Regions from separate parts of the Weizmannia sp. WK01 genome, predicted to be linked through region 2. Evidence: riboswitches for the same ligand, from Rfam matches in the RefSeq annotation. Region 2 holds a riboswitch; each other region holds the start of a gene.
What was found. Region 2 has a riboswitch for thiamine pyrophosphate ahead of OF158_RS08090 (3-oxoacyl-ACP reductase). Riboswitches for the same ligand answer to the same signal wherever they lie in the genome.

Region 1: it holds a riboswitch for thiamine pyrophosphate, as region 2 does, so the genes downstream of both, OF158_RS03775 (MTH1187 family thiamine-binding protein) here and OF158_RS08090 (3-oxoacyl-ACP reductase) in region 2, are expected to answer to the same signal.
Region 3: it holds a riboswitch for thiamine pyrophosphate, as region 2 does, so the genes downstream of both, tenA (thiaminase II) here and OF158_RS08090 (3-oxoacyl-ACP reductase) in region 2, are expected to answer to the same signal.

What each region holds. Positions count from the first base shown of each region.
Region 1 is NZ_CP109616.1:818,629-828,899, reverse strand. It holds gene OF158_RS03790 (ABC transporter ATP-binding protein) at 1-42, opposite strand, end outside; gene OF158_RS03785 (ABC transporter substrate-binding protein) at 39-1,037, opposite strand; gene OF158_RS03780 (ABC transporter permease) at 1,034-1,831, opposite strand; gene OF158_RS03775 (MTH1187 family thiamine-binding protein) at 1,782-2,105, opposite strand; TPP riboswitch at 2,187-2,289, opposite strand; gene OF158_RS03770 (amidase) at 2,879-4,366, opposite strand; gene OF158_RS03765 (YflT domain-containing protein) at 4,490-4,966, shown strand; gene prpB (methylisocitrate lyase) at 5,129-6,055, opposite strand; gene prpD (2-methylcitrate dehydratase) at 6,071-7,528, opposite strand; gene mmgD (citrate synthase) at 7,681-8,802, opposite strand; gene OF158_RS03745 (DUF956 family protein) at 9,081-9,455, opposite strand; gene OF158_RS03740 (PTS system mannose/fructose/sorbose family transporter subunit IID) at 9,758-10,271, opposite strand, start outside.
Region 2 is NZ_CP109616.1:1,740,834-1,751,104, reverse strand. It holds rRNA gene OF158_RS08120 (23S ribosomal RNA) at 1-2,541, opposite strand, end outside; rRNA gene OF158_RS08115 (16S ribosomal RNA) at 2,707-4,260, opposite strand; gene OF158_RS08110 (MOSC domain-containing protein) at 4,661-5,317, opposite strand; gene thiE (thiamine phosphate synthase) at 5,671-6,315, opposite strand; gene thiD (bifunctional hydroxymethylpyrimidine kinase/phosphomethylpyrimidine kinase) at 6,312-7,118, opposite strand; gene thiM (hydroxyethylthiazole kinase) at 7,124-7,936, opposite strand; gene OF158_RS08090 (3-oxoacyl-ACP reductase) at 8,075-8,836, opposite strand; TPP riboswitch at 8,904-9,015, opposite strand; gene OF158_RS08085 (GNAT family N-acetyltransferase) at 9,063-9,488, opposite strand; gene OF158_RS08080 (GNAT family N-acetyltransferase) at 9,485-9,979, opposite strand; gene OF158_RS08075 (GNAT family N-acetyltransferase) at 9,979-10,271, opposite strand, start outside.
Region 3 is NZ_CP109616.1:895,611-905,881, reverse strand. It holds gene allB (allantoinase AllB) at 1-637, shown strand, start outside; partial or broken gene thiW (energy coupling factor transporter S component ThiW) at 1,148-1,665, opposite strand; gene tenA (thiaminase II) at 1,705-2,496, opposite strand; TPP riboswitch at 2,533-2,622, opposite strand; gene OF158_RS04090 (alpha/beta hydrolase) at 2,953-3,846, opposite strand; gene OF158_RS04085 (hypothetical protein) at 4,150-4,404, opposite strand; gene OF158_RS04080 (class I SAM-dependent methyltransferase) at 4,930-5,706, opposite strand; gene rlmD (23S rRNA (uracil(1939)-C(5))-methyltransferase RlmD) at 6,030-7,421, opposite strand; gene OF158_RS04070 (acyl carrier protein) at 7,794-8,120, opposite strand; gene OF158_RS04065 (alpha-galactosidase) at 8,515-10,271, shown strand, end outside.

The sequences.
Region 1 (10,271 bases), 920 kb from region 2:
GCCAAATGTTTTCGTAATACCTTCCAATTGCAAATACGTCATGGCCGGTTTGGAAGAAATTCGTTTGTGTAGGCAGCCTTGATGTTGATTTTTTTCTTAATGACTTTATGGTCATAAAGGAAGTCCATATAACGGCGCCACACTTCTTCCTTCTGTACCCCCCATTCCGCGGCATCGTCCTGGTACTTCGTGCTTAGCCACTTCTGGCTGGCGCGGACAAGCCCTTTATTTGTATCCGGCACGTCCTTAATCAGGATATCGGCGGCCTGTTCCGGGTGCTTGATTGCAAATGTATAGCCTTGAGCCGTAGCCTTCATAAAAGATTTGACAAGAGGTTTATCCCCTTTGGCCAGTTTTTCGCTTGTAATGATGACCGGGCTGTAATAATCAAGCGCAGGGTCGAGATCTTTGACCATGATAAGATTCAGTTTTTTCCCGCTCCGCTCTGCCTGGATGCCGTCCCAGCCGTAATAAATCCATTCAAAATCCGCTTCACGCCCGATTGATTTGAAAAAATCCGTCTGGCCGAGCACAATATTTTTTACTTTGCTGTAGTCGGCGCCATATTTTTCCATGACCGTTTTGATGACGGCTTCTTCAGACGGCGAACCCCAGCCGCCGTAACGTTTTCCTTCAAAGTCTTTCGGAGAAGTGATGTTGTCTTTTTTCAAAGAAGCAAAGCCGGAAGTATTGTGCTGGATAATCGCGGCAATGGACACAATCGGAATTCCTTCCGTCCTTGCCGTGGTGACATTTTCCTGATAACTGACCCCGAAATCCGCTTTCCCGGAAGCCACCATTTGTTCAGCCGTAATATTGTCCCCCGGCTGGATGATTTTCACATCCAGGCCCTGCTTTTGAAAATAGTGTTTTGTTTTAGCTACATACAGGCCGGTATGATTGGTGTTCGGAAACCAGTCCAGCACAACCGTCACCTTTTGCAGCGCTTTTTTGCTGCTTTCCTTCTGCCCGCTTCCGGCGCATCCGGCAGCAAGCAGCAACATGGCCGCCTGCAAGATGATTAACATTTTCTTCATTGATGATCTTCCTTTCGGTATACCCATGGTGCGGATAGCCTTTGCAAACATTCAACAGCGCCGTATAAAAGAAATGTGAGCCCAATGATGACAGCAGAGATAGCAAACAGGCGGGCCGTCATAAAAGATTTCGTCGCCCTTGTCAGCATGACGCCGAGCCCTTCGCTTGCGCCGAGCCACTCACCGATAATGGCACCCATCACACTATATGTAACGGCAATTTTTAAACCGGAAAAAAAGTAAGGGAGCACAGCCGGAAATTTGACTTTCCGGTATAGCTGCCATTTTGAAGCATGCATGGTCTTTAACAGTTTCACCAAGTCATCATCCACCGTTTGAAACCCTTCCAGGATGCTCAATGCCAGCGGGAAAAAGCAGATTAAAATGACCACAATGATTTTTGACTGGAGCCCGAATCCGAACCAGACGATTAAAAGCGGCGCAATTGCCACAATCGGAATCGTTTGCGAAACGACCAAAAGCGGCCGGACCAGCATCCGGAAAACGGGAACCATATCCATAAAAACGGCAATCGCTGCGCCAATCACAATGGAAAAGGCTAGTCCGATCAATACTTCTTTTGCAGTTTGCCAAATATTGGGCCAAACCATCCATTGCAGGCTTTTCAATTCCTGCCATACTTCCGTCGGTTTTGGCAGCATCCATTCACTGATATGAAAGCCGGCCGTTACCCCTTGCCAGACGAAGAGCAAAAAAATGAGCCAGGCAGCCGTGAGCGCCGTGTTAACGAACCGGCTGCGGCGTTTGTTCGCGATATTTTGCAATTTTTTCATCCATTGTCACCCCGGTGCTTGGCCGGTAATGGATTTTGATCGATGTGAGGACATCAATCGCACCGGCTTGAACGCAAGCATCCTGCGCTTTTTTGATGATCTCAAGCAGCTCGTCAAGATCGCCTTCCATCGTCGTTTCCATTGCCCCGACTTCATAACGTACGCCGGCATTTTGGACGACTTCGATCGCGCGGTCGACGACACCGTATAAGTCATCACTTTTAATATGCGGAACAACTGAAAAAGAAACCGTTACTTGATTCGATTTTTCCATCAAATTCTCCTCCTTTTTTTCAAATAAAAAAGCTTTCATTGCATGCGCAAGAAAGCCTGTCCATCCAAAACATGCCGAAACATGCTTCAATATGAGACTCCCTACGCTGGCATTATCCAGATCAGGTGAAGGGTCGATGCAAAGCGGCATCCTCTCAGCCAAACCGGCTCCCCTGCTTTTTTTCCTTGTAATTTTATTGTAACATGAAAGCCATCCTTTTTGGCAAAAAATTTTCAATAGGATGGTGCGGTGCGCAAGCCGGCCTTTGCCTGCCTTGGTAAAGATTGGGGCGTTAAGATAGCGGGGATTTTTGACGGCCTTCCTTAACATAGAACGCCTCTACGTTAAGATAGCATGTCTTTTTTTCGGACTTCCTTAACATAGAGAGTTCTACGTTAAGATAGCGGAACTTTTTGCCGGCATTCCTCAACATAGAACGCCTCTACATTAAGAAAGCGGGCATTTTTTTCGAGCTTCCTTAACGTAGAACGCCTCTACGTTAAGGAAGCGGGACTTTTGGGCAGCCTTCCTTAACATAGGACGTCTCTACATTAAGAAAGCATGTCTTTTTGTCGAGCTTCCTTTCTATGTTAAGATAAATCCTGCTTTTTTCACCCTTCCTTAACATAGAACGCCCTACGTTAAGATAGCGGGGATTTTTGGTCTCCTTCCTTAACGTAGAGTGACTCTACGTTAAGGTAGCGAGGATTTTTCGCGGCCTTCCTTAACGTAGAGTTCCAACCCGTGCGTAAGTAACGCCGCTTATTCATGCTTTAAAGGCAAGGGTTTCCCTGCATGCCAACCCAAAGTTCCGACTGTTCGAGCGCATAAGCGACATCCAGCAGCCAATGTTCATTTCCTTTCGGCGCAACCAGCTGTACCCCTAAAGGAAGCCCGGCCGCTGTTACATGAACCGGCAGGCTGATCGCCGGCTGCCCGGTTAAATTGGCCAGCTGCGTAAACGGGGAAAACGTTAAGCTCGGTTCAAACATATCATAGACAAGTGCCTGCTGCTTTTCTTTCGGAAGTCCGGTAACGCCAAACAAGCGATCCCGCTCTTTCCCGGTTTGGGTAAGTTCCCCGATTTTCGGTGCCGGAAACGCGGTTGAAGGCGTGATATACAGGTCATAAGTCTCATGGAAAGCAGCCATTTGTGCTGCGGCTTTATCCCACTCCGCAAGGCTCTTTGCGTATTCCGCCGCCGTGACATTTTTCCCGGCAGCATACAAGACCCACGAAACCGGCTCCATATCTTTTTCCGTAAGCGGGCGTCTAAGTGCGCTTTCCAAATCCGAAAGTTCCGCCGCCATTTCCCCGCAGTTCATTAAATAATAGTTTTCCATCAGCCGCCTGCCGTCAACACCGTTTTTGGCTTCTTCCACAAGATGGCCCTCCTGCTCCAGCCATTTTGCCGTTTTATAGACAGCCTGTTTTGCATCGCGGCTGACAGGCGTCCCGACCGGCGATTCAACCGAAAACGCGATCCGGTATTTTTTCGTTCCACTCCGCTCTAGTTCCTTTACATATCCCGGAAAAAGCGGCGTTTGAAAAGCAGCGGCGGGCTCTACCGTTTGTAGCACATCGAGGAGCGCTGCACTGTCTCTGACTGTTTTTGCCAGCACAAAGTCAATAGCCGCCCCTTGCCATTGCCGTCCACGGCCCGGCCCGACCGGTGTCCTTCCCCTTGTCGGCTTTAATCCTGTTAAACTTGTAAAAGAAGCTGGGATGCGGATCGATCCGCCGCCGTCACTTGCACCGGCAACCGGTACCATCCCGGAAGCCACCGCAGCCGCGGAACCACCGCTTGATCCGCCGGGTGAAAAATGGGGATTCCACGGATTGCGCGCCGGACCATAAAGTTCAGGTTCCGTAATATTTTTTAATCCAAATTCCGGTACGTTTGTATGTCCGAGAATGATAAACCCCGCTTCCTTCAATTTTGCCGTAAAAAAAGCATCTTCTCTGGCACGGTTTTGCTGGAGCAGTTTTGATCCGGATGTGAGCAGCTCGCCCTTTACTGCCTGAGAAAGGTCTTTCAGCAAAATCGGCACGCCGGCAAATGGCTGCTCATCTGTACGGAGCGTGGCCGCTTCCTTTTTTGCTTTCTCAAACCGTGTCCGGATGACGGCATTTAAACGCCTGTTTGTTTTTTCAATCCGGGCCATTGCCGCCTCAAGCACTTCTTCCACACTTACTTCTTTTCGCTTTACGAGTCCGGCCAGCCCTGTTGCATCATACGATAGATATGCAGATTCTTCCATCTCTCTCCCTCCATTTAATTCTATATTGACTGAATTTTATGGAGATGTTAAAACCTATGAAACTCGTTTAACCCTTTTTCTACCGGGTAAAAATGCACTATCACCATTAGGAGGCAGATAGAGATGGCAAAAGAAGTAGTTGGTATTTACACAACGTTGCAGGAAACGATTGACGTAGTAGACCGGTTGACCGCACAAGGCTACAGCACTTCCAATATTTCTATTATTTCAAACGGGAATGATGGAACTTTATTGAAAAAGCAGACCGGCGCAAATGTGGACCACACCACCACTGTCCAGGATGAACAAAACAGCTCTGTCTGGGAGAAAATCAAAGGGTTCTTCAAGCCGGACTATTATGATGAAACGACAAGAAAACTGACCAATCTGGATCTCCCGCAGGACGAACTGGACCGCTATTCGACTGAAATTGATGCCGGACACTATCTTGTGCTCGTAGACAATGATGCTTCTGCCCTCAATGAAACGGCCGCTCCCAGAACAGCCGATCCTGCCACAGAAGTTTCCGGCCAAACAACGGCATCCGGGTTGAAAAACGAATTTGGCGAAAACTACTCAACGTCGCAAGAGAAAAGGTAGATGTTCGCGAAGAAGTGCTGGATGTCGAAAAAAACCCTTGCATTTAAAATTTTTGCCAAAGCTGTCAGTATCCATTTTGCTTATTGAGTAAGCCCCAAATAGGCCGGCCGCTAAGTTTAAAAGGGCAAACCCGCACGGAAAAGGCGGGTTTGCCCTTTTTCTTTACGTTGATGAGGAAGGATCAGGCGTAACAGGCAGAATCGTTTTAGCGATCGACTGGTCGAGCGCTTCAAATTCCTCTAAAGAAATCGTGTTGTAAAGTTCTTTCCTCGTCTGCATGTCGGAAAGGGCATTTTTTTGCGTGCCTTCGTTTTTGATTTTTTCAAACACCCTTTCATAAGCTTTTGCGGCAACGCGCAGCGAAGTAACCGGATAAATGACCATCGCGTATCCCATTTCCTGAAATTCTTCCGCCGTATAATACGGGGTTTTACCGAATTCGGTCATATTGGCAAGGAGCGGCGCTTTTATTTTTTTCGCAAACAGCCGGAATTCATCACGGGACTCGAGCGCTTCCGGAAAAATCGCATCCGCCCCCGCTTCCACATACGCCTCAGCTCGCGTCAAGGCGGAATCCAGCCCTTCGACGCCTCTTGCGTCCGTACGTGCGACAACTACGAGGTGCGGTGCCACACTTTTGAGCGCCCGGATTTTTTCGCGCATGTCGGATGTCTCCACAAGCTGTTTGCCGTTTAAATGCCCGCATTTTTTCGGAAGCTGCTGGTCTTCAATCTGAACAGCCGCAACCCCTGCTTCAACCATTTCGCGGGCGGTGCGGGCAACGTTCAGCACGCCGCCAAAGCCGGTGTCAATGTCAACAAGAACCGGTAAATCGGTGGCACGCACGAGATCGCGTGCACGTTCCGCCATTTCCGTCGATGTGATCATGCCAAGATCCGGAATCCCTTTGCTCGCGGTATAGGCAGCGCCTGATAAATAAAGCGCCTCAAACCCTGTGTTTTTTGCAATGAGTGCCGCCATTGCATCATGCGCGCCGGGGATTTGCAAAATGCCTGGCGCCTGTATGCGTTCCTTAAACCGTTTGGCAAGCGCCTCCTGTGAAGACGGGTGATTGACAATCCAAACCATGGTGCAACATCCTTTCTACAAGGTGAATAAATTGACGAATTCATGAACGGCCATTTTTTCAAGCGCTTCTCCCGCAAGGCAGGCTTCTTTGATCCTTTCCTGCTGCTTCGCGGAATAGTGGGTGGCGATATTATCCGAAAACTTGGTGATAATTTTCGGGATCGCTTCTTCCCTTCTGAAGCGGTGGCCAAGCGGATACTCGACTTCCACATTTTCAGTTGATGTGCCGTCTTCAAAAAAGACTTGTACGGCATTCGCGATGGAACGTTTATCCGGATCAAGGTAATCGATGCTGTATTGTTTGTTTTCAACAACTGCCATTTTTTCCCTCAATGCATCAATGCGCGGGTCAGCGGCGACTGCGTCTTCATAATCGTCCGCCGTAATATTGCCTTTGATCAGGCCGACAGCCGTCACATACTGGATGCAATGGTCGCGGTCAGCAGGGTTATAAAGCGGCCCTTTTTTATCAATGATGCGGATGGCAGATTCATGCGTTGTAATGGTAATATGCTTGATTTGATCCAGTTTCCCGGCGACAACCGGATGGAGTTTAACTGCGGCTTCTGCTGCCGTCTGTGCATGGAATTCTGCCGGATACGATACTTTAAATAAAACATTTTCCATCACATAGGAACCGAGCGGGCGGGCCAGTTTCAGTTCTTTCCCTTTGAACATCACGTCCTGGAATCCCCACCCGGGTGCGGAAAGCGGCGTTTGATAACCCATCTCCCCTTTCATCGCAATCAGCGCAAGCGCCACGCCCCTGCTGGTTGCATCGCCGGCCGCCCATGATTTGCGCGAACCGGTATTCGGCGCATGCCGGTATGTGCGCAACGGGCCGTTATCAATCCAGGCGTGGGAAACGGCGTTCATGATTTCGTTTTTCCCGCCGCCGAGCATTTTTGTCGCAACAGCAGCTGTAGCCACTTTGACAAATAAAACATGGTCAAGCCCGACGCGGTTCAAACTGTTTTCCAAAGCAAGCACACCTTGGATTTCATGGGCTTTGATCATGCCCTCGAGCACATTGCGCACTTTTAGCGGTGCTTTCCCGTTGGCAACGCGCGTCCGGCTCAAAAAATCCGCAACAGCAAGGATGCCGCCGAGGTTGTCGGAAGGGTGCCCCCACTCCGCCGCGAGCCACGTATCGTTATAATCGAGCCAGCGGATCATGCAGCCAATATTAAACGCCCCCGCAACCGGATCGAGCACATAGGAAGTGCCCGGCACATGCGTCCCGTTCGGCACGGTTGTACCCGGAACGATCGGACCGAGCATTTTTGCACACTCCGGAAAACGGAGGGCGAGAATGCCGCAGCCGAGCGTATCCAAAAGCCCGTAACGCGCAGTCTCAAAAGCTTCGGAACTCGTAATCTCTTTGTCTAGCACATAACGGGCAATTTCTTCTATCAGGGCATCCCGCTCCCCTGTTTTTTCATTTACAGCTGTTGTACCGGCCAATTTAAACATTCCCCTTTCCAAACTTCATCTGCAGTGCAACACCGGGTCCTTAAGACAGCGTTTTACCCCAGCTTTTTGTTCACTTTATCTCTTAATGGTCCCGCCTTTTTAAAACCTCATCTTGCGAATGCAAGCCATCCGGTCGCAGGCCTTTTTAAAACTTAATCTTGCGGATGCAAACCGCGCGGGCCTTTGTATTGGACGCGCGGACGGAACAGGCGGTTGTTTTCATGCTGCTCCATCACATGTGCGCACAGCCCGACCGTTCTTGAACTGAAAAAGATCGGCGTATAAAGCGGAATCGGAATGCCGAGCATCCAATAAACCGGGGCTGCATAATAATCGAGGTTCGGATAGAGCCCTTTTTCCTGCGCCATGATTTTTTCCCCGGCTTCGCACATTTCAAGCAGCGAATGATCCCCTTTTTCCGCACAAAGTTCTTTCAGCGCTTCTTTCATCATCAAGGCGCGCGGGTCCATCTTTTTCATGTAGACGCGGTGGCCGAACCCCATTACTTTTTCTTTGTTTTTCAGTTTCGTATAAAGCATTTCTTCAAATTTTTCCACCGTGCCGGCTTCTTTCAGCATCTCCATCACCGCTTCATTGGCGCCCCCGTGCAGATGGCCCTTGAGCGATGCCACTGCGCCTGTTAACGCCCCGTATAAATCGGACAAGGTGGACGCAATGACCCTTGCCGTAAAAGTCGAATTCGGCAGTTCATGTTCGCTGTACAGGACAAGGGAACGGTCGAAAATCTTTTCTTCCTTTTCCGAAGGGACTTTCCCGGTGATCATGTACAGGAAATTGGCGCTGTACGACAAATCCTGCCGCGGTTCAACCGGGTCCTCGCCATTTAAAAGATGGTAGCTGTTTGCAACAATGTTCGGCACATTCCCGAGCAAATGGTATGCACGGTTTAAATTGGCTTTACGGGAGCGGTCCAGCAGGTTTTCATCATACCCCGCCAGCGCTGAAACCCCTGTACGGAGCGCATCCATCGGGTGGGTGGATGCCGGCAATAGCTTCAAAATGTCCAGCACGGCGTCTGGAATCCGGTAGTTTTTCTTTAAACTTTCTTCCAACGCTTTTTTCTCGGCATCATTCGGGAGCGTGCCTTCAAGAAGCAAATGCACGATGTCCAGATAGCTTTTCGTTTTCGACAACTCAATCAAGTCATACCCCTTTAAAACGATCTCGCCTTGGGCCGTGTCAAGAAAAGAAAGCTCCGTTTCAACAGCGACAACCCCTTCAAGCCCCGGCACAAACTGTGTCGTATTTCCCATCTCCATCCATCCTCCGTTTCTGTATTTTGCCAAAACTGTAAGCACTTACAGTTTTATGTAAAACAAAGTTGCCAATACCCCTGATGCTTTCATAAAAAAACATATCATAATATTTACAAAATGACAACGCCCACAGGCTTTGGACGACGATTCAGAACGGTCCTGTGATCCGGCTTTTCAAACAGCCCGGCTTCAGGGAAACTTTCCGTGCTCTTCCTGCCATTTCCCCGGAACAGCCAACAAAAAAAGACAAGTTTAACCTGCCTTGTCTTTTAAAACTATTGCTTTTTCGGTTTTCTCTTAAAACTGCGCTTCACAACATCGAAGAAACTCAGTGACTGAACCATCCGATTCGGATCCACATATTGGCGGACCGCCCGCAACACCCTTTTCGGATCTTTGGAAGAAAAGGTGTATGTCCCGTTTTTCTTCGTTTTGATCGCATAACGCGGGATCCATTTTCCTTTAAACATGACGGAAGCGATCACGTAATCGACTTCTTCCCAAGGAATTTGAATGTATTTGCGCACATCGCGCTCATTGAAAAATTCAAATCCTTTATCGCCGATCATGATTTTGCCGTAATCTGTCAATCCCATATGCGCGGCTGCCTTTATCACCAAATCCACTTTTGTATTGATTGATTGGACCATTTGATCCACCCCGTTCTTTTCTTTTTGTGGTTTCAAAAATTCATATCTATACAGCTTATCTTGATTTCCGGATCTTCGCTTCTAAAAAGGGTCCTGGTTGACCGGTGAAACGGCTGTACATCGCAATTCTTCCCGCAACCGTATTTGTAAATCCGGGGCAAATCTTCCCCGGCTGGCCTCTCCCTTATTATACGAAGTTTTACCGCCTGAAGCAAAACATACTCAGAACCCGTATACAACCCAGGGGCTGGCGGTTTTTTTGAAAAAAGCCCAGGCCAGAAAGCCCGGGCATTTGCCTTTTCTTACATTAAGTGAATTAAATGGAATACGATACCAACAACAAACAATCCAAGAATCATAACGATCGGAGACACTTTCTTTTTCAAAAGCCACATGCAGAACAGCGTCAAAAGCAATGCGGCAAGGCCCGGAATTAAGCTGTCCAGGTTGTTTTGCAATGTCGTGACTTTGACCGGTTCCAATGAGAGGCCGGCAGCTTGCTGTTCAAGCGCCGTTTTAATCCCCTGTGCTCCGGCAGGCAAATGATTCCAGTCAATATAAGCGCCTTTAGAAAGTTTTACTTGTGATACAACTGGTGTAAACTTAATCGATACCCATCTGTTAACCAGCGCGCCAAGGATAAACATCCCAAGGATCGATGCGCCTTTTGTAATATCCTGAAGAATGCCGCCCGATAAGTCCTCCGTAATTCTTGAACCAGCTCTGTAGCCGAATTCTTGTGTATACCACAGGAATCCCATCCGGATGAGGTTCCATGCAACGAAGAAAATAATTGGCCCGAGAATGTTGCCGTTC
Region 2 (10,271 bases):
GACATCGAGGTGCCAAACCTCCCCGTCGATGTGGACTCTTGGGGGAGATCAGCCTGTTATCCCCAGGGTAGCTTTTATCCGTTGAGCGATGGCCCTTCCATGCGGAACCACCGGATCACTAAGCCCGACTTTCGTCCCTGCCCGACTTGTAAGTCTCGCAGTCAAGCTCCCTTATGCCTTTACACTCTGCGAATGATTTCCAACCATTCTGAGGGAACCTTTGGGCGCCTCCGTTACCTTTTAGGAGGCGACCGCCCCAGTCAAACTGCCTGCCTGACACTGTCTCCCACCCCGGTAAGGGGTGCGGGTTAGAATTTCAATACAGCCAGGGTAGTATCCCACCGATGCCTCCGCCGAAGCTGGCGCTCCGGTTTCCAAGGCTCCTACCTATCCTGTACAAGCTGTACCAAAATTCAATATCAGGCTGCAGTAAAGCTCCATGGGGTCTTTCCGTCCTGTCGCGGGTAACCTGCATCTTCACAGGTACTATAATTTCACCGAGTCTCTCGTTGAGACAGTGCCCAGATCGTTACACCTTTCGTGCGGGTCAGAACTTACCTGACAAGGAATTTCGCTACCTTAGGACCGTTATAGTTACGGCCGCCGTTTACTGGGGCTTCAGTTCAGAGCTTCGCCTTACGGCTAACCCCTCTCCTTAACCTTCCAGCACCGGGCAGGTGTCAGCCCCTATACTTCGCCTTGCGGCTTCGCAGAGACCTGTGTTTTTGCTAAACAGTCGCCTGGGCCTATTCACTGCGGCTTCCCGGGGCATACACCCCAAAAAGCACCCCTTCTCCCGAAGTTACGGGGTCATTTTGCCGAGTTCCTTAACGAGAGTTCTCTCGCTCACCTTAGGATTCTCTCCTCGCCTACCTGTGTCGGTTTGCGGTACGGGCGCCTTTCACCTCACTAGAGGCTTTTCTTGGCAGTGTGGAATCAGGAACTTCGGTACTAAAATTTCCCTCGCCATCACAGCTCCGCCTTGGCGCGAAGGATTTGCCTCCGCACCGGCCTAACTGCTTGGACGCGATCAACCAGTGTCGCGCTTGCCCTATCCTCCTGCGTCCCCCCATCGTTCAAACGGTGAAGAGGCGGTACAGGAATATCAACCTGTTGTCCATCGCCTACGCCTTTCGGCCTCGGCTTAGGCCCCGACTAACCCTGAGCGGACGAGCCTTCCTCAGGAAACCTTAGGCATTCGGTGGAAGGGATTCTCACCCTTCTTTCGCTACTCATACCGGCATTCTCACTTCTAAGCGCTCCACCGGTCCTTCCGGTCCGGCTTCAACGCCCTTAGAACGCTCTCCTACCACGGACACCATACGGTGTCCATCCGCAGCTTCGGTGATACGTTTAGCCCCGGTACATTTTCGGCGCAGCGTCACTCGACCAGTGAGCTATTACGCACTCTTTGAATGATGGCTGCTTCTAAGCCAACATCCTGGTTGTCTAAGCAACGCCACATCCTTTTCCACTTAACGTATACTTTGGGACCTTAGCTGGCGGTCTGGGCTGTTTCCCTTTCGACCATGGATCTTATCACTCACAGTCTGACTCCCAAGCATAAGTTTTTGGCATTCGGAGTTTGTCTGAATTCGGTAACCCGATGAGGGCCCCTCGTCCAAACAGTGCTCTACCTCCAAAACTCTTCGCTTGAGGCTAGCCCTAAAGCTATTTCGGAGAGAACCAGCTATCTCCAAGTTCGATTGGAATTTCTCCGCTACCCACACCTCATCCCCGCACTTTTCAACGTGCGTGGGTTCGGGCCTCCAGCAAGTGTTACCTTGCCTTCACCCTGGACATGGGTAGATCACCTGGTTTCGGGTCTGCGGCCTCATACTCTTTCGCCCTGTTCAGACTCGCTTTCGCTGCGGCTCCGCTTCTTCAGCTTAACCTTGCATGAGACCGTAACTCGCCGGTTCATTCTACAAAAGGCACGCCATCACCCATTAACGGGCTCTGACTACTTGTAGGCACACGGTTTCAGGATCTCTTTCACTCCCCTCCCGGGGTGCTTTTCACCTTTCCCTCACGGTACTGGTTCACTATCGGTCACTAGGGAGTATTTAGCCTTGGGAGATGGTCCTCCCGGATTCCGGCGGGATTCCTCGTGTCCCGCCGTACTCAGGATCCACTCGGGAGAGAACGAAGTGTCAGTTACAGGGCTTTTACCTTCTCCGGCAGGCCTTTCCAGGCCGCTTCACTTAACCTGTTCTTTTGTAACTCCCATATGAGTGTCCTACAACCCCGGAAGGCAAGCCTTCCGGTTTGGGCTGTTTCCTGTTCGCTCGCCGCTACTTGGGAAATCGCAATTGCTTTCTCTTCCTCCGGGTACTGAGATGTTTCAGTTCCCCGGGTGTGCCCTTCCTGCCCTATGGATTCAGGCAGGAATCCTGTCCGATTAAAGACAGGGGGTTTCCCCATTCGGAAATCTCCGGATCAAAGCTTACGTATAGCTCCCCGGAGCATATCGGTGTTTGTACCGTCCTTCATCGGCTCCTAGTGCCAAGGCATTCACCGTGCGCCCTTTCTAACTTAACCATAAAAAAGTTTAAATCCAAAAATAAGCGATTCTCGGTTTACTTGGTTTGTTTCTCCTATCCGGTTTTCAAAGAACACATACTGAAGGATTGAACCTTCAAAACTGAACAAAACGGAAACGTCAAACTTAATTGTGGAAAACGAAGTTTTCCTTAATTTCCTTAGAAAGGAGGTGATCCAGCCGCACCTTCCGATACGGCTACCTTGTTACGACTTCACCCCAATCATCTGTCCCACCTTCGGCGGCTGGCTCCGTAAAGGTTACCTCACCGACTTCGGGTGTTACAAACTCTCGTGGTGTGACGGGCGGTGTGTACAAGGCCCGGGAACGTATTCACCGCGGCATGCTGATCCGCGATTACTAGCGATTCCGGCTTCATGCAGGCGGGTTGCAGCCTGCAATCCGAACTGGGAATGGTTTTCTGGGATTGGCTTAACCTCGCGGTCTCGCAGCCCTTTGTACCATCCATTGTAGCACGTGTGTAGCCCAGGTCATAAGGGGCATGATGATTTGACGTCATCCCCACCTTCCTCCGGTTTGTCACCGGCAGTCACCTTAGAGTGCCCAACTGAATGCTGGCAACTAAGGTCAAGGGTTGCGCTCGTTGCGGGACTTAACCCAACATCTCACGACACGAGCTGACGACAACCATGCACCACCTGTCACTCTGTCCCCCGAAGGGGAAGGCCCTGTCTCCAGGGAGGTCAGAGGATGTCAAGACCTGGTAAGGTTCTTCGCGTTGCTTCGAATTAAACCACATGCTCCACCGCTTGTGCGGGCCCCCGTCAATTCCTTTGAGTTTCAGCCTTGCGGCCGTACTCCCCAGGCGGAGTGCTTAATGCGTTAGCTGCAGCACTAAAGGGCGGAAACCCTCTAACACTTAGCACTCATCGTTTACGGCGTGGACTACCAGGGTATCTAATCCTGTTTGCTCCCCACGCTTTCGCGCCTCAGCGTCAGTTACAGACCAGAGAACCGCCTTCGCCACTGGTGTTCCTCCACATCTCTACGCATTTCACCGCTACACGTGGAATTCCACTCTCCTCTTCTGCACTCAAGCCTCCCAGTTTCCAATGACCGCTTGCGGTTGAGCCGCAAGATTTCACATCAGACTTAAGAAGCCGCCTGCGCGCGCTTTACGCCCAATAATTCCGGACAACGCTTGCCACCTACGTATTACCGCGGCTGCTGGCACGTAGTTAGCCGTGGCTTTCTGGCCGGGTACCGTCAAGGCGCCGCCCTGTTCGAACGGCACTTGTTCTTCCCCGGCAACAGAGTTTTACGACCCGAAGGCCTTCTTCACTCACGCGGCGTTGCTCCGTCAGACTTTCGTCCATTGCGGAAGATTCCCTACTGCTGCCTCCCGTAGGAGTTTGGGCCGTGTCTCAGTCCCAATGTGGCCGATCACCCTCTCAGGTCGGCTACGCATCGTTGCCTTGGTGAGCCGTTACCCCACCAACTAGCTAATGCGCCGCGGGCCCATCTGTAAGTGACAGCCGAAGCCGTCTTTCCTTTTTCCTCCATGCGGAGGAAAAAAATATCCGGTATTAGCCCCGGTTTCCCGGCGTTATCCCGATCTTACAGGCAGGTTGCCCACGTGTTACTCACCCGTCCGCCGCTAACCTTTTAAAAGCAAGCTTTTAAAAAGTCCGCACGACTTGCATGTATTAGGCACGCCGCCAGCGTTCGTCCTGAGCCAGGATCAAACTCTCAGTAAAGATGTTTGATAAAAGCTCAAAAAGAATTTGACGTTTCGTTTTGTCCAGTTTTCAAGGAACAATCGCTTTGTTTTTCAGCGAATCAATTATTATACCAAAATATCAATTCGCTGTCAACATCTTTTTTTAAACCCGTTTTTTAATCATCTAACGGGCCAGCTCATATATCATATCACTTATTCGTAACTTAAGTCAATATGATAGAGCAAGGTAATGTTTTCCATCTTTTTTTAGATCCCTGCTCCATAATATAATGAAGAAACAGGGATCTATGCTGCGAGTTAAGATGGCGGAACGGCATTGAACTTCCTCAGTTACATACGTACCGGTCATTTTCAGGGAACCGCAGTACTCCTTCGTATGTTTACATTGGAGAAAGCTGTCACAGCTGCCGCTTCTTTTATCCATTCCCTTTTTTCATCCATAATTTTCGGAATGCTTTTTGCCAGTCGCCGGCAAGTGCCTTTACACTTAAAATTTCTTCTATCGCATCAAAATTTGTTCTATCATGGTATCTGATTTTATTGATATGCAGAATGGAAAGCTGTTTTTCCCCTTTTTCAAGCAGGATAAAGCTGTCATTTTTCCGGACAAAGCCTTCCTCAAGCACACGCATATAGAAGCCGGACCAACCGGTTTCAACAATGTCGGCAGGAAAACTGTCCAATCCATGTTTCGCAGCAATTTTATAACAAGGCTCCCGCGGCTGTGATACCTGCACAATCGCTTCCCCCATTTGAAAAACATCACCGATATGGATATCTGCTTCCGAGCATCCCGAGAGCGTAATATTTTCGCCAAATGCCCCCGGCTCAAAAGTTCGGTTAAATTTCTCCCCCCATACTGGAAAATGATCACCAACATACACGCAGACTGCTTTATCCGCTCCGCCATGATGAACAAGGTCCGCCTGCTTGTCCCCTTCAAAATTTTCTTTTGCCAGATATACCGGGCCCTCCTGCGGTATTTTAAAAATGCCGCTCTGCACCACTTTCTGTTTATAGGTAAGCGCCTTTGGTTTGCCTGTATTTACCGAAACAACAACACCGTCCGCCATCACGTTCGCTCCTTCCCCAAATTGCTATCTAAATTTTACCATCCTTTGCGTAAATTTTGAAAAACATTTTAAGAAAATCCCGCGGGTCTCCCGTTCAGCTTTCCGAATTCGCTGTTTTCAATCCTTTTGCAGAAAGGTTTCTAAAATTTTTATCGCTTCATTATTTTATCAGAATGTTTGTTTGTATTTTATCACAAGAACAAAAGTTTTATCAATCAAGATATTGAAAAATTCTCGCAAAAAATTCACCGCCATTCAGCCTGCTTGGCACCAAAAAAGCCAGGCTCCTACACCCGGCTTATCTTGATTCCATTTTTAAACTGTCAAAAGGCGCAGGGGGGTTTACGCCTTCATTATAAAGTGAGTTCCCTTTTCAACAGGGCAGCTGCCGCTTCCGCATCTTCCGCGCCTGCAATGGAAGAAATGACGGAAACGCCGTCTGCCCCTGCTTCTATGACGCTTTTTGCATTGCCCGGCCCTATGCCGCCAATTCCGACAATTGGAATCCGGATGCCATTTTGGCGGATTTCGCGAATGACGGTTGTCCCTTTCGCCGCTTTCGCATCTTCTTTCGATTTCGTCGGAAAAATGGGGCCAACGCCAAGATAATTCGCGCCTCCGTTTGCTGCCTGCCTGGCTTCCTCCAACGTATAGGCCGAGACGCCAATAATCTTATCCCCCAACTTTTCCCGTACGGATGCCAGCGGTTCATCTTCCTGCCCGACATGCACACCGTCAGCATCCAGTTCCAAAGCAAGTGCAATGTCATCATTTACAAGAAAAGGAATCCCGTTTTTTTGGCATACCCACTTCAATTTTTCACCAAGCACTTTCTTTTCTTCGCCTTTTCGTGCACCTTTTCCTTTTTCGCGGTATTGAAAAAGGGTGACGCCGCCTCTGATGGCGTTTTCCAGCACTTGTTCCGGCGGCAGCGTGCAGTTCGGGCTGCCCATAATAAAATACAGTTTCAATGCGTCACGCAAATGTTCGCCTGTCATCGGTTATTCATTCTCCTTTTTTGGTAGGCCCAATGGTTCGTCGGCCCGTGCCCATGTCCAATTTGAATGCCGTCTTCGATCGCCGCGGTAATGAATGCTTTTGCTGTCGACACAGCAGCAAATATATCCGCGCCTTTTGCCAATTCTGCCGTAATCGCCGAAGAAAACGTACAGCCGGTGCCGTGCGTATTTTTAGTTACGTATCTTTTCGCTGTATATTCGTAAAAGTTCGCCCCGTCAAAAAGCAAGTCGCTCGAAACTGGGGAAGACTCATGATGTCCGCCTTTAATGAGACAATACCGGGGACCGCAATCCGCAATGATGCGTGCCGCTTCCTTCATATCATCAGTATTTCGGATGGGCATTCCTGCCAGTTTCTCCGCTTCCGGAAGATTCGGCGTCACAATGAAGGCGAGCGGAAGCAGCTGGCTTTTTAAGGCTTTAACCGCTTCCTTTTGCAAAAGGGTTTCCCCGCCCTTTGCAATGATCACCGGGTCTACAACGAGTTTTTCCCAGTGGTAGGCTTTGATTTTTTCCGCGACCACTTCGATGATGCCGGAATCAAACAACATGCCGGTTTTTAGTGCATCTGTCCCCATATCTTCGGCAATGGACGCCAATTGGCGGGAGACTGCTTCGGGACCAAGCGGAAATACCCCCTGGACCCCGCGTGTATTTTGTGCCGTCACCGCGGTAATCACGGACATGCCGTATACTTCTAATTCCTGAAATGTTTTCAAGTCCGCCTGGATGCCGGCACCGCCCCCGGAATCAGAACCGGCAATCGTGAGTGCTTTTTTCATGATGTTCACCCTTCTTTCTTTTCAAAAGAGGCATATTTTTGGATTTCTTCAGCTCCTATTTCTGCCAGCTGGTCTAAAAACGCCATTTGAAAACTGCCCGGCAAATCCCCGCCTGTTTTTTCTCTTGCGATTTCCGCAGCAGCGCCGTAAATCGCAAGCGCCGAAACAGATGCCTGGACCGGATCTTTCTCAACAGCGAGAAAAGCGCCGCAAACCGCGGACAAAAGGCAGCCTGTCCCGGTGACTTTTGTTAAAAGCGGGTGGCCGTTATGTACGAGATAAAGGTTTGTACCGTTTGACACCGCATCCGTCTTGCCACTTACCACGATCGTAGTATGAAGCGTTTTTGCCGCTTTTAAAGCGAGTTCGCCCGTATCCAGGCCGGTATCTCCTGCATCGACGCCTTTTACTTTGGCATCTATTCCGATCAGATTGGCGATTTCTCCGGCATTTCCCCTGATGGATGTGAAGCGGATTTCTTTCAGCAATTTTTTTGCCGTTTCTGTCCGGTAACGGGTTGAACCGGCAGCTACCGGATCAAGGACGACCGGAACGCCATTTTCATTTGCAGACTTTCCCGCCAAAATCATTGCTTCGACGGCTTTTTCGTTCAAAGTGCCGATATTTAACACGACCGCATTTGCCGCTTTCGCCATATCGGCAACTTCTTCCACCGCATCGGCCATTACCGGAGATGCGCCAAGTGCCAACAGCCCGTTTGCTGTAAAATTAGCCACCACAATATTCGTGATATTATGGATAAGCGGATTGGCTTCCCTGATTTTTTCAAGCAGTTCAATTGGTTTTTCTTTTTCCATTTCCATTCCCTCCTTCAATAAAGTACAATTGTCTCTCATTTACTCGCGTATTCTCCAAATTTCACAGGCATTTGATTTACACCTAATCGTTGTCATACCTCTAAATGGGGATTTTCTTGCAGGGTAAGGTCCATCCGCCTAATCCATTACAAGTCCGCCGTCAACGACGAGATTTTGTCCGGTTACCGCCCTCGCCCATGGCGATGCAAAAAACAACACGGCATCCGCAACGTCTTCCGGTTCTGTCACCTTTTGCAGCGGAGTAGTTTCCTGAATCAATTGAAAAACCGCTTCAGATGTGGCTGCACTTGCATCCGTCGTTTTCAGAAGGCCGCCGGATACCATATTAACGGTAATGCCATATTGCCCCAGATCTTTCGCCATGCTCCGGGTGAAGCCGAGGAGCGCTGCCTTGCTCGTATTGTAATCATGGTAGGCGACAACCGGATTTTGAAACAGGTTTGTGCCAATATTGATCACCCTGCCGAAATGCAGCCGTTTCATTTCCGCAAGGCCGGCCTGTATGGTATTTAATGCGCCGCGAACCGCACCTTCCATCTGCAAGCTGTATTCCTCCCACGAAATTCGGGAAGCATCGTGCCGGGATTCCGGATCAAAGCGGAAATGCACGAGGGCATTATTTACAATTGTCGTGACAGGCCTGGAAAAATAAGCTTCGGCCTGCCGGAACATCTTTCTTACCTGCGCCGGATCCCTTACATCCGCCTTCAGGGCAACCGCTTTTTCTCCTAAAATATTCTGAAGATCCTTTGCCTTCCCCTCACTCTCAAAATAGTTGATGACAACGCCCGCCCCTTCTCTTGCAAAAGCTTTTACAACTGCTTTGCCTAACCCCCTGCTTCCGCCTGTGACGACAACCACCTGCTCATCCAGTTTCATTTGTCCCACCCCTTCCCATGCAAAAAAGCCAGGCCCGAAAAGACCTGACTTCATCAGCAAGAAATTTTTTTACAAATTCCTACTTTCCTACGCCGGTATGATCCGGATCAGGTCCAAAGGGTTGAAAAACGCCGGTTTTTCTCTCAGCCCGCCAAATCCGGGCACCCCTAGTAGTTTGAAAGATTATTTTTAGCTATTATATCCTTTTTCAATGAAGATGTAAAGTTTACAATCTTTTTAAAAAAACATAACTGACTTTATCATAATCCATTTTTTCTTCATAAAACCGGTGGGCATCTTTTCTTTGCAGGCCGGATGACAGAGATACAATGCCGTATCCGTTTTCGCCAGCCTGTTTTTCCACATACGCCAAAAGCCTGGCGCCGTATCCTTTTGATCGGTGCACTTCATCCGTCACCAGGTCGTATACCCAAATGAACCGCCCGTTGTACAAAGTAATCATCGGCATATACCCGGTTACCGCCACAATGTTTCCGCCATCTATTACAGCGGCCATCTTGTAATCCGATGTCTTTGCCGCCGCCTCCACCAGCTGGAGATCGTTTTCTTCGTCCAAATGTTTCCGCAGCTGTTTCATCACCGGAAACGCCGCTTTCCACTCTTCCCGGGTTGTAAGTTCTTTTATTTTCACCTGTATACCCCTTCTTTGTCTAAATGGTAATGCATAATGATCAATTCGCCCTTTTTCCCCATCATCCTGTCCCCTTCATCCACAAACCCGGCTTGTCTGTATAAATTTTGGGCAGCAAGATTTTCCGCATTCACCCCAAGGACCATTTGCTCTATTTCCGGAAAATGGGTACAGACAAAATGGGGCAGCTGTTTTAAACATTGCCTGGCGTATCCTTTTCCCTGCTGGTGGAAATCGGTTGAAAAAGTCCGCAGCAATATGGCATGCGGATGATTTGTATAGAGCCTGGCGCCATTTTTTTCATGAAGCACAAAAAAGTTTGTGATCATGTTATGGCGGACTGCAACAACAGGGTGCCGTTCCGGATCCTCTTTTGCAAGGGCAATGGCTTCATTTGGATGCCCCGTAAAACGGAGCTGATCATCCGTTATCGTATAGTTGTCCAATTGTTGCTTTAAATCATCATTGTAAAAGACCAGTTCCAATTCCATTACCCCTTACATGTCGTTTCTTCCAAATCGAGTGATAACCGTACCATATCCCGGCAGTGAATCCCGTTTTCATAAATCGCTTCATCATAATGCCTGACGAAAAAGTCTCTGTCCACCCCGGAGATCCGAAAACCGCATTTTTGATACAAGGCCAGCTGGCTGATGCTGGAATTACCGGTACCCACTTCGATCGATTTAAATCCTTTTCTTCCTGCCCTCTGGATGGCATCCAGCACAAGCCGTTTTCCAAATCCTTTTCCGTGATGTTCTTTTGAAACCGCCACATTCGCCA
Region 3 (10,271 bases), 850 kb from region 2:
AGTGCGGAACGAAGGACAGGATGTCACGCTTGAGTCATGCCCCCATTACTTTACCATCACAACAGCCCAATTTGCGGAAATCGGCCCACTTGCCAAATGTTCCCCGCCTTTGCGCAGCGAAGCGGAGCAGGAAAAACTTTGGGAAGGATTGAAACAAGGAAAAATCGATATGCTGACATCCGACCATTCCCCTTGCCCGCCTGTAATGAAGGACAGCGAAACCGGAAATATTTTTGAGGTATGGGGCGGCATAACCGGGTGCCAGAATAATGTCGATTTGATGTTCGATGAGGCTGTCAAAAAGCGCAATATTCCCATTACGCAATTTACGCGCATGATTGCAACCAACCCTGCCGAACGTTTTGGCTTAAAATCGAAAGGGGAAATTGCGCTCGCAAAAGATGCGGATCTCCTCTTTCTCGATCCCGACCGGCCATACACGGTAAGTGCGGAAGACCTCTATTACCGCCATAAGCACAGCCCGTATATCGGCAGAAAAATTGATTGCCGGGTTACGAAAACTTTTGTAAGAGGACAGCTCGTATTTGATCTGGATGGCGGTGGTATCAAGGGTGAGCCGGTTGGCAAATGGATCCGGCCAGCGAAGGTTTCAGACTATGCCGGAGTGCCGTCATAATGCCAACAGCATCAGGCTCTGCTTTCAAGAGCCTGTTGTTGCTGGCACAGATTTCGGGACAGGAATAAAAATAACGCAAGACAGCTTGCTGTTTTCAAGAGCCTGGTTTTGCTGGCATGGATTTTGACCGGTTATCAATGGCTGGCAACCTGTATGCACCATGGCAAATGCCTTCAATCCTCCGTGGTGCTTCGTTCAAATGTAAATGTAAGAGGAAGCTCGTATTCAATCTGGATAGCGGCTGTATACAGGCGAGCCGGTTGGCAAATGGATCCGGCCAGCGAAGGTTTCAGACTATGCCGGAGTGCCGTCATAATGCCAATAACATCAGGCTCTGTTTTCAAGAGCCTGATGTTGCTGGCACAGATTTCGGGACAGGAATAAAAATAACGTAAGACAGCTTGCTGTTTTCAAGAGCCTGGTTTTGCTGGCATAAATTTTGACCGGTTATCAATGGCTGGCATCCTGTATGCGCCGTGGTAATGCCTTCACTCCTCCCCGGTGTTTCGCTCAAAACTTACGGTTGCTTACGGTATGATTGATCATTCTGTCCCACCCTTTATTTTTTTGTAAAACTTTTATCAAAACATAGCCAAAAATGGCCCCTGCAAAAGAGCTTAAAAAGAAGGCAGGGATAAATCCGAAAAGCGTTGACGCTTGGCCGAGTAAGAAAACAACAATGGGATAACATGCCAAGGCACCGAGAATGCCTGTCCCCATAACCTCCCCAACAAAGGCAAAAATGAGCTTATTCGTCTTCGCGTACAGATAAGCTGCCAAAAACGCGCCGATCATGCTTCCCGGAAAGGAAAAATACTCCCTGTCCCAAGCAAGTTACGTAAAAGCGAGGATATAAAAGCTTGCGTAACCGCATAACCGGGGCCTAGCAAAACAGCCGAGAGTATGTTGGCAAAATGCTGTACCGGAAAAATTTTTGCAAAACCAACCGGGATATAAATCAAGCTGCTGGATACAGTTGTGATAGCTGCAATAACTGCAGTTGCTGTTATTTTTTGTGTTTTTCTCATTAGAACCAACCTTCCCTCCTTTTTAGTTGTGAATGAAAATCAGACCGGCCAGTCTTGTTTTTTATCGTTCATATCCCAAAATAAGTATTCATACTTTGAGGCTATTTGAAAATGGCGTTCTAAGACTGCCAATTCCGTTTCTGATTTTCCGCTTGCCAGTTGGTCCATTAAGTCAATTAACCACTGCGTTCCGGAGCCGAACGTTTCTGAAGAATAGGTTTCGATCCATTTCTTGTAAGGATTGGCCTCCAATGTGTCTCGATGATTTACTTTTAGCAGTTTCCCAATTTCCCAATAATCCCAGGCACACGGCAACAAGCAGGCAACAAGTTCAGCCAAGCTTCCATTGGCGGCCACTTGCAGCATATAACTCGTGTAAGCAAGGTTGATCGGCGTTGGTTGGGTTGCTTCTAAATCCGTCCGAGTAACGCCAAACTCGGCAGCGTATTGGCGGTGCAGTTCCATCTCAAAATGCAACGATTCATGGAGCACCGCAGCAAATCTCGTCATCATGCCGAGGTTACCCGCTTTCACAACACCCATGGCAAACAGTTTTGCGTACTCAACTAAATATACGTAATCCTGCTTTAAATAATAGATAAATTTATCTCTTTCTAAAGTTCCGTTCCCCAGTCCCACGACAAAAGGATGGTTATGGTTTTTCTCCCAAATCGGCTGGACATTTTGATATAGTCTTTCTGTAAAAGATCGTTTCAACAATGATTCCTCCTTGTTTACCGGAAAGCCGAATGCGGTTTGCAGGCTGGTTTCACCCTTTGCCCCGAGCAATGGCAGGAGGAGCATCCTCAAAATAAAAAAACCGCCCTCCATCGGAAAGCGGGTGTATCAATTACAAATCATCAGGTGTAATTTCATCACCTACTTCCCTTCGCTAGTACGAACTAGATCAGGTTCAAAGGGTACTTCTCAGCCAACCCGGCGCCCCTAGTAGATTATTATGAATATTCATTTACATTACTCTTACCATATCATAGTATCGTATTTTGTGCAACAGGAGATTTATTGTCCGTCTTTTAAGTTTTTGTAAAATATGGAAACAGAGCCAAAGAATGTTGACTCAAATGCTGCCTGTACCACGCTTCAGTTCCCGAGATACGGTATTTTTATTACAGCCAACCATATCAGTGATTACTTGCATGGATTTCCTTCTGCACGAAGGGTGGCAATCTTCACCATAGATAAACCCCCGTATTGATTGCGTTTTTATCGCAAACGGTTTATCATGGTTTTTTTCATTTATTTAGCTTGTTGCATTTGATTATCCAACTAGCCTTTTGTAATTTTATCAAAAAAGCCTATATAATCTACTATTGCATTTTCAAAATAATCACCTAAATAAATATCGAAATGTCCACAGTCATACTCTTTTATCGTTGCTTTCTTGGAGCGTTTTGCACACTTTATGGTTGCCCAAGCAGGTGCTAATGTATCTTTCCGACAAACCGCATAAAATATCGGTATTCCTATATTTTTAGTGTATCTACTAGGCGAATATTTAAAGAATTCTAAAACCGATCTTGCGGGGGCTTTATTCACAAACTTTAAATTTTCAGGCATCAACTTAAAAACCTTTTTGTAGTCAGAAACAGCCATCATCGCTACTTTCCCCGGCGCATCCACCAATTTAATCATGACCGGATGATACCCGGTAATAGAAGATAAAACGTCAGCTATGGCAAAGGGGAATATTTTTAGGGCAGATAGTGGTGAGACCGTTTTCACTGTAGCTAAGGTGTTTGTATATGGGCACTGTGCCACGGTTGCAAGAATATCTATTCGATGAGCTGATAGGGTTATAACGTGTCCCCCACTAAACGAACTTCCAAACAGGAGTATTTTACTATCATCAATGCTATCATTCTTTTTGATGAAATCAATGGCAGAGTTCCAATCTGCAAGTTGTTCTTTTACATTTATCCGTTGTCTTTTATTTCCGTCACTTGCTCCATGGTTACGATAATCAAATAAAAAGCAGGCATACCCGGCAGCAGCAAACCTTTCAGCATATGCGTCCAACCGCATTTCACGCACTCCACCCAAGCCATGAGCCATTACAATGACCGGGCACCTTTTATCTACATTGGGTAGATATAGCCACGCGCTACACCTTGTTCCATTTGAATAAAAGTCAATATCTTCTCGTCGAAATTGATTGTTCATTTTTCTCCCTTCTCCCGCTTCAGGCGAGCACAAACATTGCACGAAATAGAATTGACATATACGTATAAAAATGGCTCCACAGTGAACTACTCTCACTTCGATGGGTCACTCGAAGTAGGGGTTTCTCGACTTATCGTTACTTTACGAGCTAATGAAAGCTGACCAAGCGATCCTTTTTGTTCCAAGCGTTTATGTTTCATACTAACACCAATAAGCATATGCCTTCTTGTTTGTATCCCCGAATATTGCTCAATTCGTCCAGCGCAGTTTGTGACCAAAATACACGATACTCTTTGTCCACGCTTAAGACCCCTTGAAACATCTCCGAAGATACTTAAGCCCCTGTTCTTTGCTGTAAATGCGTCCGTTTCGCCGATCTTCGCGACTCTTTTGAACCTGACGAACAACTTCTTCATCTTTTGCCAGATATTCAACTTCCTTTTCGTTTAGTGCTTGTTCTCCCCGCTTGAAGGTTAAAAATTCAATAAAATCATACACTTCAAGGACATCTTGTTCAGGAATTTGATCAATCATCCGCTTTAATTCTTCACGGCTCACTCTCAAAACGTTTCACCGCCTTGTGGTTTATTTTCTCATTATATTTTTTAAATGCAAACACACTCCACATGGCTCAGGTGCTGTGAGATATCAGGACGTCCTATCCGTTAAGCAGAATCTGGGTTAGCCATGAGACATCTTTTAAAACGATACTCAATCAATAGCGTTTGCTTCGACATTGACGGGCACTGATTCTGGCCCGGCCTAAAATAGTAGTACCGGCCACTTTCCCTAATTTGCCGCGTTTCGGCACTGTCCAGGAAATGGCCGAAAATGGTTAAAAATACTTCAATTTCAGGACTTATATTTCCGGAAATCTATTTTATCAATGTCTTTATAATTGTTATGATCTGCTCTATAGCTATCCTTAGAGGACGCCTCACAAACACATAAATATTGTTCAGGATTTAGTAATTAAAATTGAACATCCCCTTTTGATGCATTTCCAGATCTTCTAATTTTATGCCTGGAAAAATTTGGGAGAGTATGTTGTTCTTACCCGTTGCCCTGCAGGCGGTCAATCAGCTAAATAGTTGCCTTCCATATTGTCCACCGGTCTTTTTCAACGATGTTATTTTCCTTTGTCACCTTTTTCTGGACATAATCGGTCAGCAAACTTAGTTCTTGATCATCCAGTTCATACAAAATGCTTCTTCCTGTTCTTTCACTTATGTCTTTTAATAATTGCGCTTTATTTTCGTGCACCTTTCTTGTTTCCCATAATTTAACTTCTTCAATTTTTTTGAACCCTGCTTCTTGCAAAGCCTCGATGACCGTTTGGCTGCTATGCCTGCGTTTTATTTCCTCATCAATTAATTTTGGAAATAACTCAAATAAATACCCTCTGATGTTTGTGTTATCTCCTTCTAATAAGCAATCATCGGGTGTGCGATCTTGAATAATAAAAACCCCGCCATCCTTTAACAGTCTGTGTGCTTCTTTAAAACAAGCATGCAAATCCCAAAGATGGTGTATTAACGCTCTTTCAATCACCAATTGAAAGCTTTGACTTTCTAAGCCTGTATCATAAGCGTTTCCGAGTTGAAAGGAGATATTTTTATAGTCTTTACAATTTTCCTTCGCTCCTTCAAGAATCGGTTCCGAAAAATCGATGCCTATAACAGTTTGAACGCCCATATCTGCCAGGGCTTTCGAATAAATCCCTCCTCCGCACCCGATATCTAAAGCGTTTGATATATGCTCGACAGTTAGCAGACTTTTCATCATGTCAATCCAGGAACGATCCGCAACACGGGTTGTATAAGTCAATCGATTTTGCTTACTGTGAAAATCAATTCCCATTTCTTATCCCTCATCTCTATTGAAAAATCATATTACTCTAAAAACTGAACTTAGTTTTTTACATTAAGACCAAGTCATCCATTTTACATCCTAATTGCTTTTGCAACCGGTAACAAAATAGCAATGTTTCGCTCATTCTCTCCAGCTTTATTTTATTATACCTCATTGGAAAGAAAAATTCGGAAAATTTTATTACAAATCATAAATATTCATTATAGTCCCGGTAATAAGCCGGCTATTGGAGATTTTTGATTTTGAATAAAAAATCGCCCTGATTTTGGAAAGGTGATTTTCACAAAATCAGGGCTTTGTATCGTTGCTGTTTACACATCTAAAACCAAATGCGCCACGCACTCCACATGCACCGTATGCGGGAACAAGTCCACCGGCTGGACGGCAGTCAGTTTGTAGCCAAACGGTTCGAGTTCTTTTATATCCGTTGCAAATGTGTCCGGGTTGCAGGAGACATAGACAATGCGCGCAGGTTGGGCCCGGCCGATTTTGCGCATCACTTTGCCGCCGGCGCCGGAACGTGGGGGATCGAGGAGCAGCAGTTCCGGGTTGCCGAAGCTTTCCAGCACTTCATCTATCCCTTTGCGTGCATCTTTGGCAAGGAAATATGTGCTTGAAATGCCATTGTCTTTTGCATTCCGTTTTGCCGATTCGATCGAGGATTCAACAATTTCAATGCCGGCAAGTTCCTTGACACGGTCCGCAAACGGCAGCGAAAATGTGCCGACGCCGCAGAACAGGTCAATCATTTTTTCTGTTTTCTCCGGCCGACCCATTTCAAGCGCAAGATCGACGAGTTTCTGTGCCTGTACTGGGTTGGTTTGGAAAAATGTATCGAACCATATCCGGTAACGGTAACCGCCCATTTCATCGTAAATAAAATCACGTCCAGAGAGGACATGTGTTTTTTCCGCCTGTGTCCGGTCTGCCCAATCGGTATTTTCGAGCCAGAGCAGGCTTTTTACTTGCGGGAATTTGCCGGTGATCCGCTCTGCCAAATCGCGGGCCGCTTCAGCTAGTTCCCCATCCGGCGCTTCGGTTGCAAACAGGGCGAGCATCATTTCCCCTGTTGCAAAAGACTGGCGCACCATTAAGTGGCGTAAGAGGCCTTCGTGCGCATCTTTGTCATAGCCTTTTAAGCCATGCTCTTTTACCCACGCGGCCACTTCCATCGCGCCATCCACCATTTCTTTTCCGGCAATCAGGCACGTTTCAAGCGGAATCACTTTCCGGAAATTCCCTTGCTCATGCAGGCCGAGCGATCCATCCGGAGCAAATGTAAATTCCATTTTATTGCGGTAATGCCAAGGATTATCCATGCCGATCGTATCACGGACAAGCGCCGGGTCAAAGCCTTGTGCGGCAATGGCTTCTTTTACATGGACGGTTTTTTGTTTTAACTGCCCTTCGTATGCCCACTGCTGCCAGACACAGCCACCGCAACGGTCAAAGTGCGGGCACATGGGCACCACCCTTTCCGGATGGGCTTTCAGAATTTCATCCGGAAGTGCCTTTCTTCTTCTTTTTTCCGGCTGATCCACGGTGACGCGTACTTTTTCCCCGGGAAGCGTACGCGGAATGGTCAGTTTTAATTTTTTCGCGTTACCAAGTTCATTTTCACGCCAGACAACCGCCTGCCCGGAACCTTTTGCATCAAGGCCGCGGATTTCTGTCACCAATGATTCCCCTTGCAAAATGGCCAATCCAATCTCTCCTTCCATTGAAAAACAAATATCTTGAACACGTTTAAAGTGTAAAATTTTCGATTCAAAAAAACGGGCGTTTCACTGCCTTGTAATAGTATAATGGAAAAAAAGCGGTTTGCAAATGCTGCATCGCACCGTTGTAAGCCATCCCGTAAATAAAGCTTGCTGGGCGAATCCGATTTTCTACCCAATTGATCAGCAAATGCTGTCTCAATATATAGAAGAAACTATCTGCAAAATGCAGGATTCTGTCTTCTAGTACGATGAAACAGCTCGAGCGCAAACTTTTCTCTAGATTTTTATAAACCAAATCTATAAATTTTGCTTATTCAGCAACCCATAAGCAAAACAAAGCCCGTGAATCTAGAGTTATCCACGGGCCTTGTTTTGCTTTCTGATTTCCAGTATTTTTGGCAGTTTGATCGCCAGATGTTCACGACATTTTCGCTGTTTTTCATATATATAGTCTGTTGCCTTTTCAATGGAAACAAGCTTGTTGATTTCATCTTCCTCTATATCGAAATCAAATTCATCCGATAACTCCACAGCTAACTCTGAAAGATCGATCCAGTCCGCACCGAGATCATCGACAAAAAGGGTGTCGTCCTTTATTTCCGAAGGGTCATCATCGAAATCATTCAACACAATGTCGCGCACTCTTTCCCGGATATTTTCTTTTGAAATGGTTTCCCGCATCATCATCAGCTCCATTGTGTAAATGTTAACAAATTGTTTCTCATCTACTTTTAATAATAGTCATTTTACAACGCCAGCACAAGAATGCAATACCTGACGCTAACTTTTTTATGCCAAATTTTTCCGGGGAAGGGCCGCTGCAGCATTCCCTGGATACGAACCCGCCCGGACAGCTTCTCTACAAATCAAGTGACAAGGACGGATGCAAACACTAAAATGATAGTAAAGTGTAAACGGATTCTTTCGGTAAAGCAGATGCACCATTCCTTTACCCAAAAGAATTTTCTCTAACCGTATTATCATATTGAACAAAACTGGGGATGCCTCGGCCATTCCAACTGATGCGGCAAAACTGAAAATGGCCTCTGCACTTACGAAACGAGGAGGAAGATGGATGATTTCTTTTGATGAACAAACGAAAACTTTCCATTTGCAAAATAATGAAGTGAGTTACCTTTTACAAGTGGATGCATTCGGCTACGTTGAACATCTGTATTGGGGAAAGCCGGTGAGGGCCTATCACGGAGGTCGCGCCTATCCGCGCATTGACCGCAGTTTTTCCCCGAACCCGCCCGGTGCAAAAGACCGCAAATTTTCTCTTGATACGGTACTGCAGGAATTCCCGGGTTACGGCAACGGCGATTTCCGTGAACCGGCACATGTTATCCGGCATGCGGACGGGTCAACGGTCACGGACTTCCGCTACCGGGCGAATGACATTTTAAAGGGCAAGCCGGCGCTTCCCGGGCTTCCCGCTACTTTTGCCAATCCAAATGAAGCCGAAACGTTGAAAATCATGTTGGAAGACAAGCTTACAGGCCTTCAATTAACGCTTTTATATACCATCTTTCGCGACTTTCCGGCGATTTCCCGCGCGGCTGTGCTGACAAACGGCGGAAACAAACCTGTTCGGATTGAACGCTTGATGAGCCTGAATGTCGATTTCCCAGCCGGAAATTTTGAGCTTTTGCATCTCCCCGGCGCCCATAAACGCGAACGGCAAATAGCAAGAGAAACCGTAACGGACGGCGTCAAGCGGATAGACAGCAAGCGCGGCGCCAGCAGCCATCAGGAAAATCCGTTTTTGGCGCTTGTCCGGCCTGAAACAACGGAATTCCAAGGTGAAGCATATGCAGTGAACCTCGTTTACAGCGGCAATTTTGCCGGAATGGTGCAGCAGGACCAGTTCGGCCAGGTACGCTTTGGAATCGGGCTGAATGATTTCGGGTTCAGCTGGACGCTGGAGCCGGGTGACACTTTTTATTCCCCTGAAGCGGTGATGGTATACAGCAGAGACGGGCTAAACGGGATGTCGCAAACGTTTCACACGCTCTACCGCCGCCACCTTTTGCGCGGCAAGCATAAAGATGCGGAACGCCCGGTATTGATCAACAACTGGGAAGCGACCTATTTCCGATTTCATGATGAAAAGCTGCTTGAACTCGCCGACGAGGCACAAAAGCTCGGCATTGAGCTGTTTGTGCTGGATGACGGCTGGTTCGGCCACCGGGACAATGACCGCAGTTCTTTAGGGGACTGGTATGAATACGCGGGAAAAATCCGGATGGGGCTCAAAAACCTGGCGGAAGAAATTCATAAACGTGGGATGCAATTCGGGCTCTGGTTTGAACCGGAAATGGTTTCGCGGGACAGCGACCTTTTCCGTGAACATCCGGACTGGGCACTGCAAATTCCGGGCCGCGGGCTTTCTGAAGGGCGCTCCCAATATGTGCTCGATTTTAGCCGCAGGGATGTGCGCAAAAACATTTTCCGGCAGATGACAGAAATTCTGGATCATGTCCATGTCGATTACATCAAATGGGATATGAACCGCCATATGACAGAAGTCCATTCCGCCCTGCTGGAGCCGGAAAACCAGGGAGAAACTGCCCACCGCTATATGCTTGGGCTGTATGACTTTTTAGAAAAGTTGACATCGCGTTACCCTGATATTTTGTTTGAAAGCTGTTCCGGCGGCGGCGGGCGTTTTGATCCGGGCATGCTGTATTATATGCCACAAACGTGGACGAGCGATAATACCGATGCGGCCGACCGTCTGAAAATCCAGTACGGCACAAGCCTCGCCTATCCGCCGATTACGATGGGCGCGCATGTCTCGGCCGTTCCGAACCACCAAACCGGCCGGGTTAC